Linked DNA regions of Solidesulfovibrio fructosivorans JJ]. The protein of the gene in region 1 interacts with the protein of each later gene in a pairwise test. Links are inferred from orthologs where the notes say so. Each region holds a gene or a part of one and is shown in the gene's direction. Other genes may lie near its edges.

Region 1 (8,922 bases):
ACGGCCTGGATGGCCATGGGGCATTTGCGCCACCAGATTTTTTTCATTCTGGCCTTTGCCGCGCTGCTCCCGTCGATTTTCGCCGACGGCAAGGGGATCGAGGCCGGCCCGGCCCTTTCCAGGCTGGCGAAGCGGTATCGCTGGCTGCCCGTGGCTCTTGGAGGGTTTGTGGCGGCGCTTGCCGTCAACTTCGTGCTGGCGACGCCCTGGCGCATCACCGCCCCGGACTGCGACGCGCCGGGAGCGGGGGATTTTTCCTATCCCGTGGGGGCGGTGGAATGGCTGCGGGAGCACGGTCGCCTGCGCGGCAACGTGCTGGCCCATTTCAACTGGGGCGAGTGGTTGTCCTGGAACGAGTATCCGGCGGTCAAGGTGGCCATGGACGGCCGCTACGAGACGGTCTACCCGCGTCCGGTCCACGAGGCCTATTTCCGTTTCATCAATGCCGGGCCGGGCTGGCGTGATTTCCTCGAGGCCTACCCGCCGGACGTGATTCTTTTAAGTATCCACGATCCGGTCATCGCCGCCCTGGCCGCCGATCCCGGCTGGCGTCTGGTCCGTCGCGGCCGGGGCAGCCTGCTGTTCGTGCGCGCCGGCGCAGGGGAGCGGTGACGCGCAAGCGGCGGTTGCGTCTTTTGAGGGGGAATTTTCTTCGGATAATCGCAATATGGTATTGTCCACCAAATACGTGTTGTGGCATAGTTTCGCCAAGGGCCGTGCTTGGGCCGGCCCAAGGAGGCGCTATGGGAGCGACGTGTGAAAGTATCGCCGAGAAAATTCGAAGCCAATCCCCGGTTCTTGCCGCGTGCCTTTGCGATGCCCAAAATGCTCCGCTACGGAAAGCCGGGTTGGAGGCCCTGGGCAAAGCTCTCGGTGTTGCGGGCGACCTGGACAAGCTGGTCGAGCCCGTCTCCGATGCGGCCAACGTCGACAAGATAAAGGCCGCGGAAGAAGCCTTCAGGCACCAGCTGAGCCGACTGGCCGTCGTGAAGGAAGCGAACGCCTGCGGGCCGCAAAGCGAATTGGACAGCATCAATGCGCAAGACTTTAGATCGCTGAAAAAAATAAATATCTATGCAAAATGGACGCTGTCCATCCTTATCGTGGCAGGTTTTTTCGGCGTTCTTATTGCCCAGTATTGGTACGAGCCTTCGGGACCGCTGGGGACTCCCCAGGCAAAGGAACAGCTTGCCCTGTTGATTGGCGCCCTGATTGCCGCGTTTACCTCCGTCGTGCAATATTTCTTTGGTTCAAGCGTGGGCAGTGCCGAAAAAATGATGTTGCTGCAAAACAAGGAACCGGGGGCATCGGGTGCGCCCCAGGCCGGCAATCCGCCGGCCGCGACGCCGCCAGCCTCGACGCCGCCGGAAACGCCGTAAGGGCCGTCCGCGTCCGGTCGCGTCCCCGCGCTGTCGGCCCAGCACGCGCGGGAGACGGTTTGTCCAGGCCCTTCGCAAGCGGCTTAAAACGTGAAAGGCGGGCTTTCCCCAACCCGAAGGAGAGGAAAGCCCGCCTTTTTCATCGTCCGAGAGGAAGGGACTACACCTTGGGGCCTCCTCCGGCCGCCTCCACCAGGGCCTTGAACCGCGCCTCGTCGATGGTTTCCGTTTCCAAAAGCGTCTGGGCGATGTTTTCCAAAAGCTCCTTCTTGTCGGCCAAAAGCTCGGCCACGCGCTCCTGCGACGCTTCCAGGATCTCCTTGATCTCGGCGTCGAGCTTGGCCGCCGTGGCTTCGGAATATTCCCGTCCGGCCAGCCCGCTCTGTTCCGCACCCAGAAAAACCGGCCGGTTCTGGCGCGGAAAGGTGGCCGGACCGAGGGTCCTGCCCATGCCGTATTCCGCCACCATGGCCCGGGCGATGTCCGTCGCCCGTTGCAGGTCGTTGTGCGCCCCGGTGGAGATGTCGCCGAAGATGAGGCGCTCGGCCCCCCGCCCGCCGAGCAGCACGTCGATTTTGCCGAGCAACTCCGTCTGCGACATGAGGTAGCGGTCCTCGGTCGGGAGTTGCTGCGTCCAGCCGAGCGCCCCGATGCCGCGCGGCACGATGGAAATCTTGTGCACCTCGTCGGCCCCGGGCGTGAAGGTGGCGACCACGGCGTGGCCGGCCTCGTGGTAGGCCACCACCTGTTTTTCCTTGGGATTGATGACGCGGTTTTTCTTTTCCAGGCCGCCCATGATGCGGTCCACGGCCTCTTCCAGGTCGGCCATGCCCACAGCGTCCTTGTCCTTGCGCGCGGCGAGCAAGGCCGCCTCGTTGATGGCGTTGGCCAGATCGGCCCCGGAAAAACCCGGCGTCTTGCGGGCGATGACCGAGAGGTCCACTTCGGGGCCCAGGATGACCTTGGCCGCGTGCACGCGCAGGATGGCCTCGCGTCCGGCCACGTCCGGCTTGTCCACCAGCACCTGCCGGTCGAAGCGCCCGGCCCGCAAAAGCGCCGGATCGAGGGTCTCGGGCCGGTTGGTGGCGGCCATGATGATAACCCCCACGCGCGGGTCGAAGCCGTCCATCTCGACGAGCAGCTGGTTTAGGGTCTGCTCCCGCTCGTCATGTCCCCCGACGATGGCCCCGGCCCGGGATTTGCCGATGGCGTCGAGCTCGTCGATGAAGATGATGCATGGGGCCTTTTCCTTGGCCTGGACGAACAGCTCGCGGACCCGGGCCGCGCCAACGCCCACGAACATTTCCACGAATTCCGAGCCGGAGATGGAAAAAAACGGCACCCCGGCCTCGCCGGCCACGGCCCGGGCAAGCAGCGTCTTGCCCGTGCCCGGCGGGCCGATGAGCAGCACGCCCTTGGGCATTTCGCCGCCGAGCCGCCGGAAGCGGTCCGGGGTCTTCAGGTAATCGACGATCTCCACGAGTTCGGCCTTGGCCTCGTCGCAACCGGCCACGTCGGCGAAGCGGGTGGAGAGATCCTTCTCGGCGTAGACGCGGGCCTTGTTCTTGCCGAAGGCCATGACGCCGGCCCCCGGGTTCAGGCGCTGCATGAGGAAATACCAGATGCCGAAGAAGATCATGATGGGGATGATCCAGGACAGGATGTCGCGCAGAAAGGTGGATTCGGGCTGGGCCCGGAAATGGACGTTGTACTTGGCCAGTTCGTTGGACAGGTCCTGGGCGACCCGGCGGGTGACGAACTCCTCGTCCTTGGGCTCCTTGGTCGCGGCGTCCGGCACCTTCATGGTTCCTTCGATGACGTCGCCTGTGATGGAGACTTCGGTGATGTCCCCGGCCTGGAGTTTCTTCAGGAACTCGGAGTAGGGCAGGTTTTTCGGACCGTAGGTGGTGACGATGAAGTTGTTGAGGAGCAAAACGCCCCAGATGGCGATGAGCACGTACCAAAGGGAAAATCGATGATGTTTTTCCATGTTCTTCACAGAGGACTCGATGGCTGGTAGGTTGAGATTCGGTTTTTATCGTTACGGCTTCTACGGAAATTCGCGTTTCTTTGCAACGCGTGGCGCAAAAAACGGGTCGAGCGGGGCGGGCGGAAAAAAATGAGGAAAATTAAAAAAAAGTTGTTGCCAAGGTTGGGGCACCCGCGTAATAAACCCACTTCGCGTCCGCCTGAAGCGGATGTGGCCGTGAGCGAACGAAAAAGACTTGACAATCCGGCTTTGCCGAGCTAACAGATTGCCTCTTGGGCGCTGGCGTAGCTCAACTGGCAGAGCAGCTGATTTGTAATCAGCAGGTTGCGGGTTCGAGTCCCATCGCCAGCTCCAGAGCGGAGGGGTTCCCGAGTGGCCAAAGGGAACAGACTGTAAATCTGTCGGCGTACGCCTTCGGTGGTTCAAATCCACCCCCCTCCACCATAACGCGCGAATGCTGTAGGAGACAGGAAGCCCTGTCGCATGTACTACGTGTGACATACGCGGGAATAGCTCAATTGGCTAGAGCATCAGCCTTCCAAGCTGAGGGTTGCGAGTTCGAGTCTCGTTTCCCGCTCCAATGCCTCCCGTGTCCTACGCATTTTATAGAGGCCCACGTAGCTCAGTCGGTAGAGCACTTCCTTGGTAAGGAAGAGGTCACCGGTTCAAATCCGGTCGTGGGCTCCATATCCGAATTCACCCAAAAATCCGAAGTCAAACCGCTGCTTAGGGGGACGACATGGGCAAGGCGAAATTTGAGCGGAAAAAGCCGCACGTCAACATCGGCACCATCGGGCACATCGACCACGGCAAGACCACGCTGACGGCCGCCATCACGCGCCTGGCCAGCCTCAAGGGGTTTGGCGAGTACATCCCCTTCGACCAGATCGACAAGGCCCCCGAGGAAAAGGAACGCGGCATCACCATCGCCACGGCCCACGTCGAATATGAGACCGACAAGCGCCACTATGCGCACGTCGACTGCCCGGGCCACGCCGACTACATCAAGAACATGATCACCGGCGCCGCCCAGATGGACGGCGGCATCCTGGTGGTGGCCGCAACCGACGGCCCCATGCCCCAGACCCGTGAGCACATCCTGCTCGCCCGTCAGGTCGGCGTGCCCCAGCTCGTCGTCTTCATGAACAAGGTCGACCTGGTCGACGACCCCGAACTGCTCGAGCTGGTCGAACTCGAAGTGCGCGAGCTTTTGACCAAGTACGGCTTCCCCGGGGACGACATTCCGATCATCAAGGGTTCGGCCCTGAAGGCCCTTGAGGCCGAAGGCCCGGACAGCCCGGACGCCAAGCCGATCTTCGAGCTGCTCGACGCCTGCGACGCGTACATCCCCGAGCCCAAGCGCGACGTGGACAAGCCGTTCCTCATGCCCATCGAGGACGTGTTCTCCATCTCCGGCCGCGGCACCGTGGTCACCGGCCGTGTCGAGCGCGGCATCATCACCGTGGGCGACGAAGTGGCGATCATCGGCATCAAGGATACGGTCAAGACCACCTGCACCGGCGTCGAGATGTTCCGCAAGATCCTCGACCAGGGCCAGGCCGGCGACAACGTCGGCGTGCTCCTTCGCGGCGTCAAGCGCGACGAGGTCGAGCGCGGCCAGGTTCTGGCCAAGCCGGGCTCCATCACGCCGCACCGCAAGTTCAAGGCCGAGGTCTACGTTCTCAACAAGGAAGAGGGCGGCCGCCACACCCCGTTTTTCACCGGCTACCGTCCCCAGTTCTATTTCCGCACGACCGACATCACGGGCGTCGTGACCCTGGCCGAGGGCGTCGAGATGGTGATGCCCGGCGACAACGCCACCTTCAACGTGGAACTGATCGCCCCCATCGCCATGGAAAAGGGCCTGCGCTTCGCCATCCGCGAAGGCGGCCGCACCGTTGGCGCCGGCGTCGTTTCGGAAATCGTGGAGTAGAAAATGCGCATCAACATCCAGTTGCAGTGCACCGAGTGCAAGCGCAAGAATTATTCGACGGAAAAAAACAAGAAGAATACCACCGGCCGCCTCGAGGTCAAGAAGTACTGCCCGTTCGACCATAAGCATACGGTCCATCGGGAAACCAAGTAGGCGCCGGGTATTAACGCAGGGCAGTAGCTCCAACGGTAGAGCATCGGACTCCAAATCCGAGGGCTGGGGGTTCGAATCCCTCCTGCCCTGCCATATATCGAGCAAGGCGAGGTCATGGCCAAAGAAAAGACACAGGCGGCCCAGGGCGCTGACAAGCCCCTCAAGGCCGCGGCCGGCAAGCCCTCCGCCAAGGCGGAGGCCTCGGCCAAGTCCGGAAAATCCCTTACGGGTTACGTCAAGGCGGCCCAGGAGTTTTTCGAACAGTCCAAGGTCGAACTGAAGAAGGTGACTTGGCCCACGCGCCAGGAAACCATCAAGACCGGCGTCGCCGTTTTGGTTTTCAGCGTCATTATGGCCATTTACCTCGGCGTCGTCGACATGGCCCTCTCCAGGCTTGTCGCGTTCATTTTATCGTAACGGGATCGATCATGACCGAACAGGAAGGCTCCGGCGAACAGCGCGTACCCGCGCGGTGGTATATTGTCCACACCTACTCGGGTTTTGAGAACCGTGTGGAGCAGACCATCCGCGAGATGATGCGCACCGGCCAGGATGGCGGGAGCATCGAGGAAGTCGTCGTTCCCACGGAAAAGGTCATCGAACTGGTCAAGGGGGAGAAACGGACATCCACCCGCAAGTTCTACCCGGGGTACGTCATGGTCAAGATGTCCATGAACGACAACTCCTGGCACCTTGTGCAGTCCATCCCCCGCGTGACCGGTTTCATCGGCGGCAAGAACCAGCCCACGCCCATGCGCGACAGCGAGGCTGACAAGATTTTGAGCCTGATGGTCAGCCGTCAGGAGCAGCCCAGACCCAAGTACCACTTCGAGCGGGGCGATGATGTCCGCGTCATCGACGGCCCCTTCGGCGGCTTCAACGGCGTCGTCGAGGACGTCAACTACGACAAGGGCAAGCTTCGCGTCTCGGTATCCATCTTCGGGCGGCAGACGCCGGTGGAGCTCGATTTCGTGCAGGTGAGCAAAAACTAACGGGCGTCGTCCCGCTTAAGGATACGCATCATGGCCAAGAAGATCGTCGCCAAGGTCAAATTGCAGCTTCCGGCCGGTTCGGCCAACCCGTCTCCGCCGGTCGGTCCGGCCTTGGGGCAGCACGGCGTCAACATCATGGAGTTCTGCAAGGCGTTTAACGCCAAGACGATGGACCAGAAGGGCACCATCATTCCGGCGCTCATCACCATCTACGCCGACCGCTCCTTCACGTTCATCACCAAGACGCCGCCGGCCTCCGTGCTTCTGGTCAAGGCCGCGAAGATCGACAAGGGATCGGGCGAGCCCAACAAGACCAAGGTGGGCAAGATCACCAAGGCCCAGATCGAGGAAATCGCCAGGCTCAAGCTCGTGGACATGACGGCCAAGGACGTGGAAGCGGCTTGCCGCACCATCTCCGGCACGGCTCGCAGCATGGGCATCGACATCGTCTAACCGGCACGACCGCGAGAGGATATTCCGAAATGGCCAAGCACGGCAAAAAATACCGCGAGGCGGTCAAAGACCTTGACCTCACGAATAAATTCGATCTCACCGAAGCCATGGCTCTGACCGTCAAGACGGGCGTAGCCAAGTTCGACGAGACCGTCGACGTCGCCCTGTGCCTGGGCGTCAACCCCAAGTACTCCGACCAGATGGTCCGCGGCGCCGTCTCCCTGCCCCATGGGCTGGGCAAGAGCGTGCGCGTGGTCGCCTTCTGCAAGGGCGACAAGGAGGCCGAGGCCCGCGAGGCCGGAGCCGACATCGCCGGCGGCGACGAGCTGATCGAAAAGATCAAGGGCGGCTTCCTCGACTTCGACAAGGCCGTTGCCACCCCCGACATGATGGCTTCGGTCGGCAAGATCGGCAAGATCCTCGGCCCTCGCGGCCTCATGCCCAACGCCAAGACCGGCACCGTCACCTTTGACATCGCCAAGGCCGTCCAGGAGCTCAAGGCCGGCAAGGTCGAGTTCAAGGTGGACAAGGCCGGTGTGCTCCATGTGCCGCTGGGCAAGCGTTCGTTCGGTGCCGAGAAGCTGCTCGACAACTTCCGGGCCCTGATCGACACCGTCATGCGGCTTAAGCCCTCGGCCGCCAAGGGAACCTATCTGCAGGCCATGGCCCTGGCCACGACCATGGGGCCCGGCATCAAGGTGGACACCCAGTCGGTGCGCAAGCTTCTCGAGGGCTAACCGTAGCTCCCCTTTTTTGCAACCAATTGTCCCCGGCCAAAGGTGCGTCCTTTGGCCTGGGACGATTTTTCGATATAAAACAGGGCATGGAAGGCGAGTCAGAGACAGCGGGTGGGGGTGTCCCCCTTAATTTCCCGCCGAGATTCGGCTTTGGCTCCCTTGAAGGCCCTCCAACCCGCATGTGGAGGTAGGTACCCGTGCAACGTGCGCAAAAAAACGAGATTATCGAACAACTGCGCGCTAAGGCGGACCGGGCCGGCATTGCGGTGGTTACCGACTTTCGGGCGATGACCGTCGAGGAGCTGACCGAATTGCGCGTCAAGCTCCGCGCCGCGGGCATCGATTACCAGGTTGTGAAAAACACCCTGGCCCGTCTGGCGGTGAAAGACGGCGCTCATGATGTCCTGAAGGATCACCTGAAGGAAAACAACGCCATCGCCTTCGGCTACGACGATCCCGTCGTCGCCGCCAAGGTCCTGGTGGACTACGCCAAGACCAGCAAGAAGTTCACGGTCAAGCTCGCCAGCCTCGGCGGATCGCTCATCGACTCCGATGGCGTCGTCGAGCTGTCCAAGCTGCCGAGCAAGCCCGAACTTCTGGCCAAGACCCTTGGCACCATGAACGCCGTGCCCACCAACTTCGTCAGCCTGTTTGCGAACGTCATCCGCGGCATGCTGTACGCGCTGACGGCCATCAAGGACAAAAAGGAAGCCGCCTAAGTCGGTTTTCGCCAAAGCGAACATTCGAAGGAGAAACAGTCCATGTCCGACATCACCAAGGAACAAGTCGTCGATTTCATCGCCAATATGACCGTCCTCGAGCTCTCCCAGTTCATCAAGGAGCTTGAGGAGAAGTTCGGCGTTTCCGCCGCCGCCCCGGCCATGGGCATGATGATGGCCGCTCCCGCCGCCGGTGGCGACGCCGCCGCGGCCGAGGAAGAGAAGACCGAGTTCGACGTCGTGCTGACCAATGCCGGCGGCAACAAGATCGCCGTCATCAAGGTCGTGCGCGCCCTGACCGGTCTGGGCCTCAAGGAAGCCAAGGCCAAGGTCGACGAGCTGCCCTCCACCATCAAGGAAGGCGTGGCCAAGGCCGACGCCGAGGAAGCCAAAAAGCAGCTTGATGAAGCCGGAGCGACCTGCGAAATCAAGTAACGCGCCGCGCGTTTTTGCTGTCGACGTGAAAGAGCGCCCCCTTTCCACAGGGGCGGGGGCGCTCTTTTTGCCTTTTTATCCTGTAAACTCTTTCCGCAGCCACCATCCCGGCGTACCCTCGCCGGACCGGG
Region 2 (8,933 bases), on another replicon or contig:
CGAGACCCAGGTAATCGGCGGGACCTCGGCTGATTTCTTTATCGTTCGCATCCTCAGCAACAACGTCACGCTCATGGTCCCGGTGGCCAACGCCGAAAACGTGGGCCTGCGGCCGCTGTGTACGGCCGAGGAAGGGCTGGCCATCATCGAGTCCCTCAAGGACCGGTCGGATTTCACCGGCTACACCGGCCAGAACTGGAACCGCCGCTACCGCGAATATTCCGAGAAGCTCAAAAGCGGCGATCTGGCCGACGTGGCCTACGTGCTCAAGGAACTGCTGCTGATCGGCCAGAACAAGGAGCTTTCCTTCGGCGAGCGCCGGTTGCTCGAGCAGGCCACCAGCCTGCTCACCCTCGAGCTGGCCCTGGCCCTGGACAAGGACCAGCAGGAAATAAAAGACGTCATCAACGAGATCTTCGCCGACGTTCTGGCGCCCAAACCCGAGGAATGATCCGGGCCGGCGGCTCTTTTCGACCCAAAGCCGCCCATGCGCTTGACAGTCCCCGGAAAATGTATATGGATCGTTCCAGGCCGTTGTCGGTCTGTCCCCCACTGCCCTGGTCCCCGTAAAAAAGCGAGTTTGCGCCGTTCCCCCCGTGGAGCGACCCCACTGAACTCACGCTGCATCGGGTTTTTTCTTTCACTTCAATATGCGCATCTTTGCGCCGGGCTATTCCTGTGAGCAACGCACCAAAACGCCGTGGACGTCCGCCCCAGTCCCCTCCCCCTCCCGCACCTACCGATACCGTCGAAAACGACGACATTGTGCAACCACCTGCAGCGAAACCGGGCCTCATGGAGACGTCCATGAACCTCTCCGAACTCAAGCTCAAAAGCATGCCCGAGTTGATGGACCTGGCCGTCCAATACAACGTCGAGAATCCCAACGGCATGCGCAAGCAGGAGCTCATCTTCGCCCTGCTGCAAAGCTGCGCCTCCCAAAACGGCGCCATTTTCGGCGAAGGCGTGCTGGAAATCCTGCCCGATGGCTTCGGATTCTTGCGCTCGCCCATGTACAGCTACATGCCGGGCCCCGACGACATCTACGTCTCGCCCTCCCAGATACGCCGCTTCGGCCTGCGCAAGGGCGACGTGGTTTCCGGCCAGATCCGCCCGCCCAAGGAAGGCGAACGTTATTTCGCCCTGTTGCGCGTGGGCGAGATCGGCTTCGCCCCGCCCGAGGCCTCGCGAAACCTGGTGCTCTTCGACAACCTGACGCCGCTTTATCCCGACAAGCGCTACGTCATGGAAAACGGAGCGGAGAACTACTCGTCCCGGGTCATCGACCTCCTGACCCCCATCGGCCATGGCCAGCGCGGCATCATCGTCGCCCCGCCCCGCACCGGCAAGACCATGCTGTTGCAGACCATCGCCAACTCCATCAACGCCAACCGCCCCGACGTCTTCCTCATCGTGCTGCTGATCGACGAACGCCCCGAGGAAGTCACGGACATGGAGCGCACGGTCAAGGCCGAGGTCGTCTCCTCCACCTTCGACGAGCCGCCCCAGCGCCACGTGCAGGTGGCCGAGATGGTCATCGAAAAGGCCAAGCGCCTGGTCGAACGCAAGATCGACGTGGTGATCCTCCTCGACAGCATCACCCGTCTCGGCCGCGCCTACAACGCCGTAACCCCCTCGTCCGGACGCGTGCTCTCCGGCGGCCTCGACGCCAACGCCCTGCAGCGGCCCAAGCGCTTTTTCGGCGCGGCCCGCAACATTGAGGGCGGCGGATCGCTCACCATCATCGCCACGGCGCTCATCGACACCGGTTCCCGCATGGACGAAGTCATTTTCGAGGAGTTCAAGGGCACCGGCAACATGGAAATCTATCTGGACCGCCACCTCGCCGAAAAGCGCGTCTTCCCGGCCATCGACATCAACCGGTCCGGCACCCGCAAGGAGGAGCTGCTGCTCGAAACCGACGTGCTCAACCGCGTCTGGATTCTGCGCAAGCTGCTCGCCCCCATGAGCCCCATCGACTCCATGGAGTTCCTGCTCGACAAGATGCGCGGCACGAAAAACAACCGCGAGTTCCTCGACCTCATGAATAAGTAGCCGGGAATATACCCGGTTTTTCCTCCGCTCGGGGAACGGTCGGCGCTCCGGCCGTTCCCCGTCGCTTTTTTTTTGCCCAGCCCGCTTGAAAGCCCTTTATGAAAGATGGGTTAGGGAAGCGCCGTCGACTTTCCTTCCCGCCTGGATCGAGATATATACCGGCTATGTCCGTCCAACGCTTCCGCTTCGCGCCGGGCGTGACCCGGCGACTTGCCGCGGCCCTGGCCGCCGTCTTTTTCTTCGTGACCGCGGTCCTTGTCCCCGCGGCCCAGGCCAGCCTCTTCTCCTTCGACCTCAAGGACGAGCGCGAGCTCGGCGAGAAGTTCAACGCGCTCATCCGGGCCCGGATGCCCTTGATCGAAGACACCGAAGTCAACGATTACATCCAGGGCATCATCAACCGGCTGGTGCGGGTCAAGCCGCCCATGGCCTTTCCCATCACCCTCGGCGTCATCAACAACAACGCCGTCAACGCGTTCGCCGGCCCGGCCGGCTACGTCTTCGTCTACACCGGCCTGCTGCTCCAGATGGATCACGAATCCGAGGTGGCCGGCGTTCTGGCCCACGAACTGGGCCACGTCAGCCAGCAGCACATCGCCAAGCGCATGGGTGAAATGCAAGCCCTTTCCATCGGCCAACTCGTCGGCGTCCTGGCCGGCGTCATCCTCGGCCAGACCACCGGCAACCGCGACCTCGGCAGCGCCGTCGCCATAGGCAGCCAGGCGGCCTCGGCCCATGCCTACCTGAAGTATTCCCGCGACGACGAACGCGAGGCCGACCAGGTCGGCATGAACACCCTCGTCGCCGCCGGCTACCGGCCCCAAGGGCTCGTCGAGGCCTTTGAAACCATGCGCCGGCTGCGCTTCATGCAGGGCGGCGGCGTGATTCCCACCTACCTGAGCACCCACCCCGGCCTTGAGGAACGCATGGGCTACCTCAGGGACCGGCTGAAGCTGCTGCCCAAAAACGTGCTCGACCGCAAGGACAACGATGTGGCCTTCAAACGCGCCCAGATGCTGGTGCGCGCCCGCTACACCGACGCCAACAACGCCGTGGCCTACTTCCGCAAGCTCGGGGACAAGGCCACCTGCCTGGACAAGCTCGGGCTGGCCATCGCCCTGTCCCGGTCGCTGGCCGACGTGAGCCAGGCCAAATCGGCCTTCGAGACGGCGCTGGCCTGCGGCGGCAAGGACGCGCTGGTGCTGCGCGAATCGGGCCGCTATTTCCTGAAGATCCGCGACTTCGCCCGGGCCAAGAGCCTGCTCCAGGCGGCCCTGCGGCAAAATCCCCGGGATATCGACGCCAATTACGAATACGGCCGCATGCTGGCCCAGGAAGGCAATTACAGGGAAGCCGTGACCTACCTGGACCAGGTGCGCATGCGCGTGCCGGAAAACCCGGAAATCCGCGCCATCTACGGCCAGGTGCTCGGCCAGGCCGGCGACATCTTCCACGCCTACCTCAACCTGACCTACGCCGCCATCTACGAAAACAACCCCCGTCAGGCCAAATTCCAGATGGAAAAAGCCAAGGCCGCCGCCAAAAACGACGACGATCGCCGCGAACTGGCCCGGCTCGAAGAAACCATGAAAAAACGCTCGGCGTACTGGAAAAAGCGGTTTTAGAGAACTAGGAAGGGAGAGGAAAAGTGCGAGAGGGGAAACCCTTTAAAAAGGGTTCTCCCCTCTCGCGCTCTCCCCTTGCTAAACTTTTTATCAGTGTAGGCATCGACATTCTTTTCTCTCCCAAACAAAACTCCTGTCTTCCTTCGTCCCATCCCAGGCGCGACCTTCCTCCTCCCCCTTGTTTCCCCCGAAACGTCTTGCCCCCACGCCGCGTTCCGGCTTACCGTCACTCCAAACCCTTTGAAAGTTTTTGGGGAGGGAGGGGGGATGCGGGGGGAGGGAACCCCTTTTTGAAAAAAAGGGGTTCCCTCCCCCCGCATCGCATTCCACCAACCACACCACTCCCCCAAAGGAGCCAGCCATGCGCAAAGGGACCGAGGAAAAGACGCCCATCGTGGTGCGGCCCGAGGCTGTGGAGCGCTATTTGCGCGAATCTTTCGGCGACGGCGCGCGGCTTATCGGCGTATGCGCCATGGGCGCGGACGGCCAGGGCATGAAGGAATTCGGCTACGGCAAGCCGGTATGCCTGGATTTCGAGGTCGACGGCGAAGCGCGCCACGGCGTGCTGTCCATCATGCGCGGGGACAAGTACGGGCATCAGTTCTACTGGGACCGGGCGGCCATATTGATGTTCCAGTACGAGGCCGGGGGGCGCATGGAAAAGCATGTGCGTCCCATCGGGCTCGGCTATTTCGACCGGGACGACCGGCTGGTGCCGGTCAGCGCGCCCAAGGAATTTTTCATCATCAGCGAGAAGGCCCAAGGCTACGACTATTACCTGGATTTGCAGCGCATCCAGAAGACGGGCCTGGAAGACAGGGATGTGCGCATGGCCCGGGAATTCGCCAAATGGCTGGCCCGGGTGCACGCCGTCAAAAAGGACGACGCGGATTTGTACCTGCGCCGGGTGCGCAACCTGATCGGCGCGTCGGAATGCATTTTCGGACTGGTGGACGCCTACCCGCATCCCTACGAGTTGTTCCCGCCGGAAAAATTTTGCGCCTTGGAAAAACGCGTGATCGACTGGCGCTGGAAGCTGCGGGGCTTCACCCACCGCTTAAGCGAGGTGCACGGCGACTTCCACCCCTGGAACGTGCTGATCCAGGAAGACGGCGCGAAACGCGACTTCGCCGTGCTCGACCGCAGCCGGGGGCAGTGGGGCGAGCCGGCCGACGACGTGGCCACCATGAGCCTCAATTATGTGTTGTTCGGGCTGTACAAGGAACCGAAGCTCGCCGGGGATTTCGAGCGGCTGTACATGACCTTTTGGGAGACGTACCTGCGCGAATCGGGCGACGACGACATCCTTGCCGTCATCGCGCCGTTTTTCGTCTTCCGGGGACTGGTCGTGGCCTCGCCCCAATGGTACCCCGGCCATCCGCCCGAGGTGCGCAAGGGGCTCTTGCGCTTTCTCGTCAACGTACTCGAGGACGACCGGTTCGATTGCCAGGACTTCAACCGGTACATGAGGTGACCATGCCCGCCACGCTGTGGTTCACGGGACTGCCCGGATCGGGCAAAAGCGCGGTGGCCCGGGCCGTGGAAAAAACGCTGACCCTCGGCGGCTCCCGCGTGGCGTATTTAGAGATGGATGCCCGGCGCAAGGCCTACTTCCCCAAGCCCACCTACAGCGAGGCCGAACGCGAATCGGCCTACCGGCTCTTTGCCGAGGAAGCGGCCGGACTGTACCGCGCCGGCGGCCATGACTACATCCTCATGGACGCCTCCGCCCCGAAACGCGCCATGCGCGATTACGCCCGCTCGCTCATGGCCCGCTTCGCCGAGGCGCACATCCGTTGCGCCCTGGCCACGGCCATGGCCCGGGAGGCGGCCCGACCCGAAGGGCTGGTCATGGCCGGGCTCTACGCCAAGGCCATGCTGCGGAAAACCACCGGCCGGCAGTTCCCCGGCCTGGGGCAGGTCATCGGCGTGGACGTGCCCTTCGAGGAGGACCCGAAGGCGGAATGCATCGTGGAGGCCGAACACCTCCCCATCGAAGCCTGTCGCGACGCCGTGTTGGCCTTCCTGCGAAGTTGGGGGAGCGAAGACTCCGGGGGAGGCGCTGCCTCCCCTGGCCCCCACCGCCGGGGGGAATAATTCCCCCCGGGCCCCCTTCAAAAGGGAGCACGAGATGGGCGAAGGTTCACTCCCACCGCCATGCCGATCATGAACGCGGTCCGTCCAACACAGTGTGTTCCGGTGGCACGGGGCCCACTTTGCGGGCAATGAGGTAGCCGCGCGAATCGTTCTCGAACAGGGCCTCGTGCTCCACGGTAAAGCCGCTGGAGGTGAACCAGTGGCGCAGGCAGGCCATGTTCGGCACCCACCAATTGCTCCAGTGGTCCTGGAAGATGTCCTTGACGTAGTAGGCCATGGGCATGGCGGCGACGTTCGCGATACTGTCCGCATTGTCCGCGCAATACGCATCGACATGGCCCGCGCCTTCGAGCACCGCGCCCTCCACAAAGACCAACCCGCCGTCCTCCAGCACGGCATTGATGTTGGCGATGGCCAGCAAGGGACTGCGCAAGTGGTAGTAGACGCCGAAAAAAAGCACCACATCGAACCGCCCGTGCGCATCCGGAGCGAGGTTATAGACGCTCTCGCAAATATGCGCCGCATCGATGCCGTTTAGGGCGCGCATGGCGTCGAAGCCGCTCTGTTGCGGGGGCTGGATGTCGAAGGCCGTGACCCGCGCCCCGCGCCGGGCCATCTCCAAAGTATAGGGCCCATCCCAGGCCCCGATATCCAAAACCCTCTTGCCGGCGACATGTCGCGCCAGAGGATGTTCAAGCAGATGCGGCTTGTAGCGACAAACTCCTGGCGTCATGATCCCGGGCAGTATCTCAAAGGCATGGTACCACCAGGGCACGGCCAGAAGCCGGAGGAACTGCTCCTCGCCAAGCCGTTCCTTGTACCGTAAAAAATGAGGAAAACATTCCGGCAGAAACAGGGACTTGGGGAAACCGAGGGATTCGGCCGTCGCCGATATTTCCTCCGCAAAATAACTGGCGATGTAAACCCCGTCGTAGTCGATTCCAGGCTTCAAGGCCGCCGCCTGCCCAGGCGAAAGCACAGGCTTTCCTGAAAAGAAGCCGCCCGAATCGAAACTGTCGATAAAGGCCACGATTTCCATCGCCTCTGTTCGCAAGGCCGGAACCGACTGCTTTGCCCGCGATCCCGTTCCCCATACCAAAAGCCGCATACCCCCTCCTTCACTCCCCATGTCCTTTAAAAAACGCGCTGTCCCAAGGCCACTTCGCGCTCGGGCGCGAGCAACACCACACCGCCCTCGCCGTCGAGGCCGAGCACCAGCACCTCCGACAAAAAACCGGCGATGCGCTTGGGCGGAAAATTGACGACCGCGATGACCTGCCGGCCGGGCAAATCGCCGGCGGCGTAGAGATTGGTGACGCGGGCGCTCGACTTTCTGACGCCAAGCTCGCCGAAATCGATGGTCAGCTTGTAGGCCGGGATGCGGGCCTTGGGCAGCGGCTCGGCGGCCAGGATGCGGCCAACGCGCATATCCACCTTGAGAAAATCATCAAATGCAAGTGGTTCCATCATTTGGCCCCTTGTTGCACGCTCCCCTGTAACCAAACACGGGTTTGCGGGTACTAGTTTTGCAATACATCCTGCATCGGAGGATCGGATGTCCGAGGGACCCGTGCGTCATTGTCCAGGCTGCGGCCAAGCGCTTCGTTTTCCCGCCGGCATCGGCGGCATGCTCATGGCCTGTCCGGAGTGCGGCTACCGCTTCGCCTCGCCCTTCAAACTGGCCGCCCCGGCGGCCACGACCAAAGCCCCCATGATCGGGGCGTCCACGTCCATCGCTTCCAACGGCTCCTTTCCCGAAGCCGCCGGAAGTCCGCGTGAGGAGGCGCAGCAATCCCCGCCCCCCATGCGCCAAATAAAAGAAAATAGCCTCGCCGCCCGGGTGGCGGCCCTCTACGCGGCCAACAACCGCTGACCCCACCCTTTTCAAGGGAGGGGAAAAATTTCTTTCCCTCGAACCGAACGGTGTCGGTTCGATTGCTTCCTTTGGCTGGCCGGCGGGCGGTTGGCGGGACGCGCGGCGCATATTCGAAGAATACGCCTTCGCGTTCCGCCAACCGCCCGCCGCCCCAGACCAGGCGCCTCATACGCGAAAACAAGATGCCTACGCCATGGCCCTGGCAGTCAATCACCCCGATCGCATGCGCCTGTGCGGCAGCAATTCCCGAACTCCGCACCTTCGCTTCTCTTTCCCCTCCCATTCCGCTTCTCATGCAAAAACACCGCAATGAGAAAGACATCAGCCCCAATACCATTTCGTCCCGTTGAAAGTTTTTGAAGGGGGTCCAGGGGGAAACTTTTTTCAAAAAGTTTCCCCCTGGCCGCCGGAGGCATACCTTCATCACAACATCGTCACCCCGGGGTCGTGGCGGGCGAAGGCCGTCCGGGCGCGTTCGAAGCTCGACGTGGCGTAGCAGTAGCGACAGCCGAAGAGGCAGCGGTCGTAGGCGCCGATATCCTTGCTCGGGGCGCAGCCGCAACGCGGCCGCTGGTGCGGGTCCTTGCCCAGGGCGAGGGGCCTGCCGAGACGCGCGGCAATCCAGTCCGGGTCGACGCACCGGGCCGGGGTGATGCCCGCTTCCTGATAGAGTTCCGGCTGACAGCAGGTCATAAGCCGCATGCCGTGCGCGGCAGCCATGTCGCGCAGATCGAAAAGCAGGCGCAGGCGTTCCTCCTCGTCCGGGGGAAACGGCGCGAACCCTTGGGCGGCCAAGGGCTTCATGCGGCCGGCGATCTTGCGATAGGGCTCCAGGAAGCTGACCACCACCCGGTCGGTCAGACCGGCAAGGCGGTGGGCCAGTCGGGCAAAGGCGGCCCGGTGCCAGTCGGGCGGTGTTTTTTCCGTCAGCACGATGGGGTCGTAGCGCCAAGTGATCCGAGCCGGCAAGGCGGCGGCCAGGGCGGCGAACGCCGGCACGGAAACGTCCGGGGCCGGGCATTTCGGGTCCAGTTCCCGGGGATTAGCCAGCACCGTAAAGAGGAAAAAGGGTTCGTGGCCCATGGCCCGCAGTTCGGGCAGATGCGGCAGCAGCGGACGCGGGTCGCGGGTCCAGAAGACGATGGCGTCGACATCTTCCGGGGCCAGGGAGACGCGACTGACCTGGGCGGCGTTGAACGGACTCACCACCTCGCAAAACCCGGCCCGCAGCCGGTTGACCAGCCAGCGGGCATAAAAGGCCGGGATGTCCGTGCGGCGGC

What was found.
Region 2: the proteins of nusG (region 1) and rho interact in binary tests that used the Escherichia coli proteins (3 or more experiments, as listed by UniProt). The link is inferred for Solidesulfovibrio fructosivorans JJ] from one-to-one orthologs.

Annotation. Positions count from the first base shown.
Region 1 is NZ_AECZ01000016.1:99,730-108,651, reverse strand. The notes cover bases 4,794-7,665. They hold nusG (transcription termination/antitermination protein NusG), read left to right. Parts: upstream 4,794-5,883; coding sequence 5,884-6,447; downstream 6,448-7,665. Other genes in these bases: rplA (50S ribosomal protein L1), read left to right, coding at 6,930-7,637; rplK (50S ribosomal protein L11), read left to right, coding at 6,478-6,900; secE (preprotein translocase subunit SecE), read left to right, coding at 5,570-5,872; rpmG (50S ribosomal protein L33), read left to right, coding at 5,306-5,455; tuf (elongation factor Tu), read left to right, coding at 4,794-5,302. In the rest of the region: DESFRDRAFT_RS12540 (hypothetical protein), read left to right, coding at 1-612; DESFRDRAFT_RS12535 (hypothetical protein), read left to right, coding at 744-1,379; ATP-dependent zinc metalloprotease FtsH, read right to left, coding at 1,540-3,369; more of tuf, read left to right, coding at 4,109-4,793; rplJ (50S ribosomal protein L10), read left to right, coding at 7,835-8,356; rplL (50S ribosomal protein L7/L12), read left to right, coding at 8,399-8,791. UniProt on the Escherichia coli protein: Part of the processive rRNA transcription and antitermination complex (rrnTAC). The complex forms an RNA-chaperone ring around the RNA exit tunnel of RNA polymerase (RNAP).
Region 2 is NZ_AECZ01000006.1:103,493-112,425, forward strand. What follows is about bases 49-2,931. They hold rho (transcription termination factor Rho), read left to right. Parts: upstream 49-807; coding sequence 808-2,055; downstream 2,056-2,931. Other genes in these bases: DESFRDRAFT_RS05940 (CarD family transcriptional regulator), read left to right, coding at 49-451; DESFRDRAFT_RS05950 (M48 family metallopeptidase), read left to right, coding at 2,220-2,931. Also shown: more of DESFRDRAFT_RS05940, read left to right, coding at 1-48; more of DESFRDRAFT_RS05950, read left to right, coding at 2,932-3,680; DESFRDRAFT_RS05955 (phosphotransferase family protein), read left to right, coding at 4,042-5,154; DESFRDRAFT_RS05960 (adenylyl-sulfate kinase), read left to right, coding at 5,157-5,777; DESFRDRAFT_RS20685 (class I SAM-dependent methyltransferase), read right to left, coding at 5,845-6,885; DESFRDRAFT_RS05970 (tRNA-binding protein), read right to left, coding at 6,912-7,244; DESFRDRAFT_RS05975 (hypothetical protein), read left to right, coding at 7,333-7,650; DESFRDRAFT_RS05980 (DUF1848 domain-containing protein), read right to left, coding at 8,077-8,933. UniProt on the Escherichia coli protein: Facilitates transcription termination by a mechanism that involves Rho binding to the nascent RNA, activation of Rho's RNA-dependent ATPase activity, and release of the mRNA from the DNA template.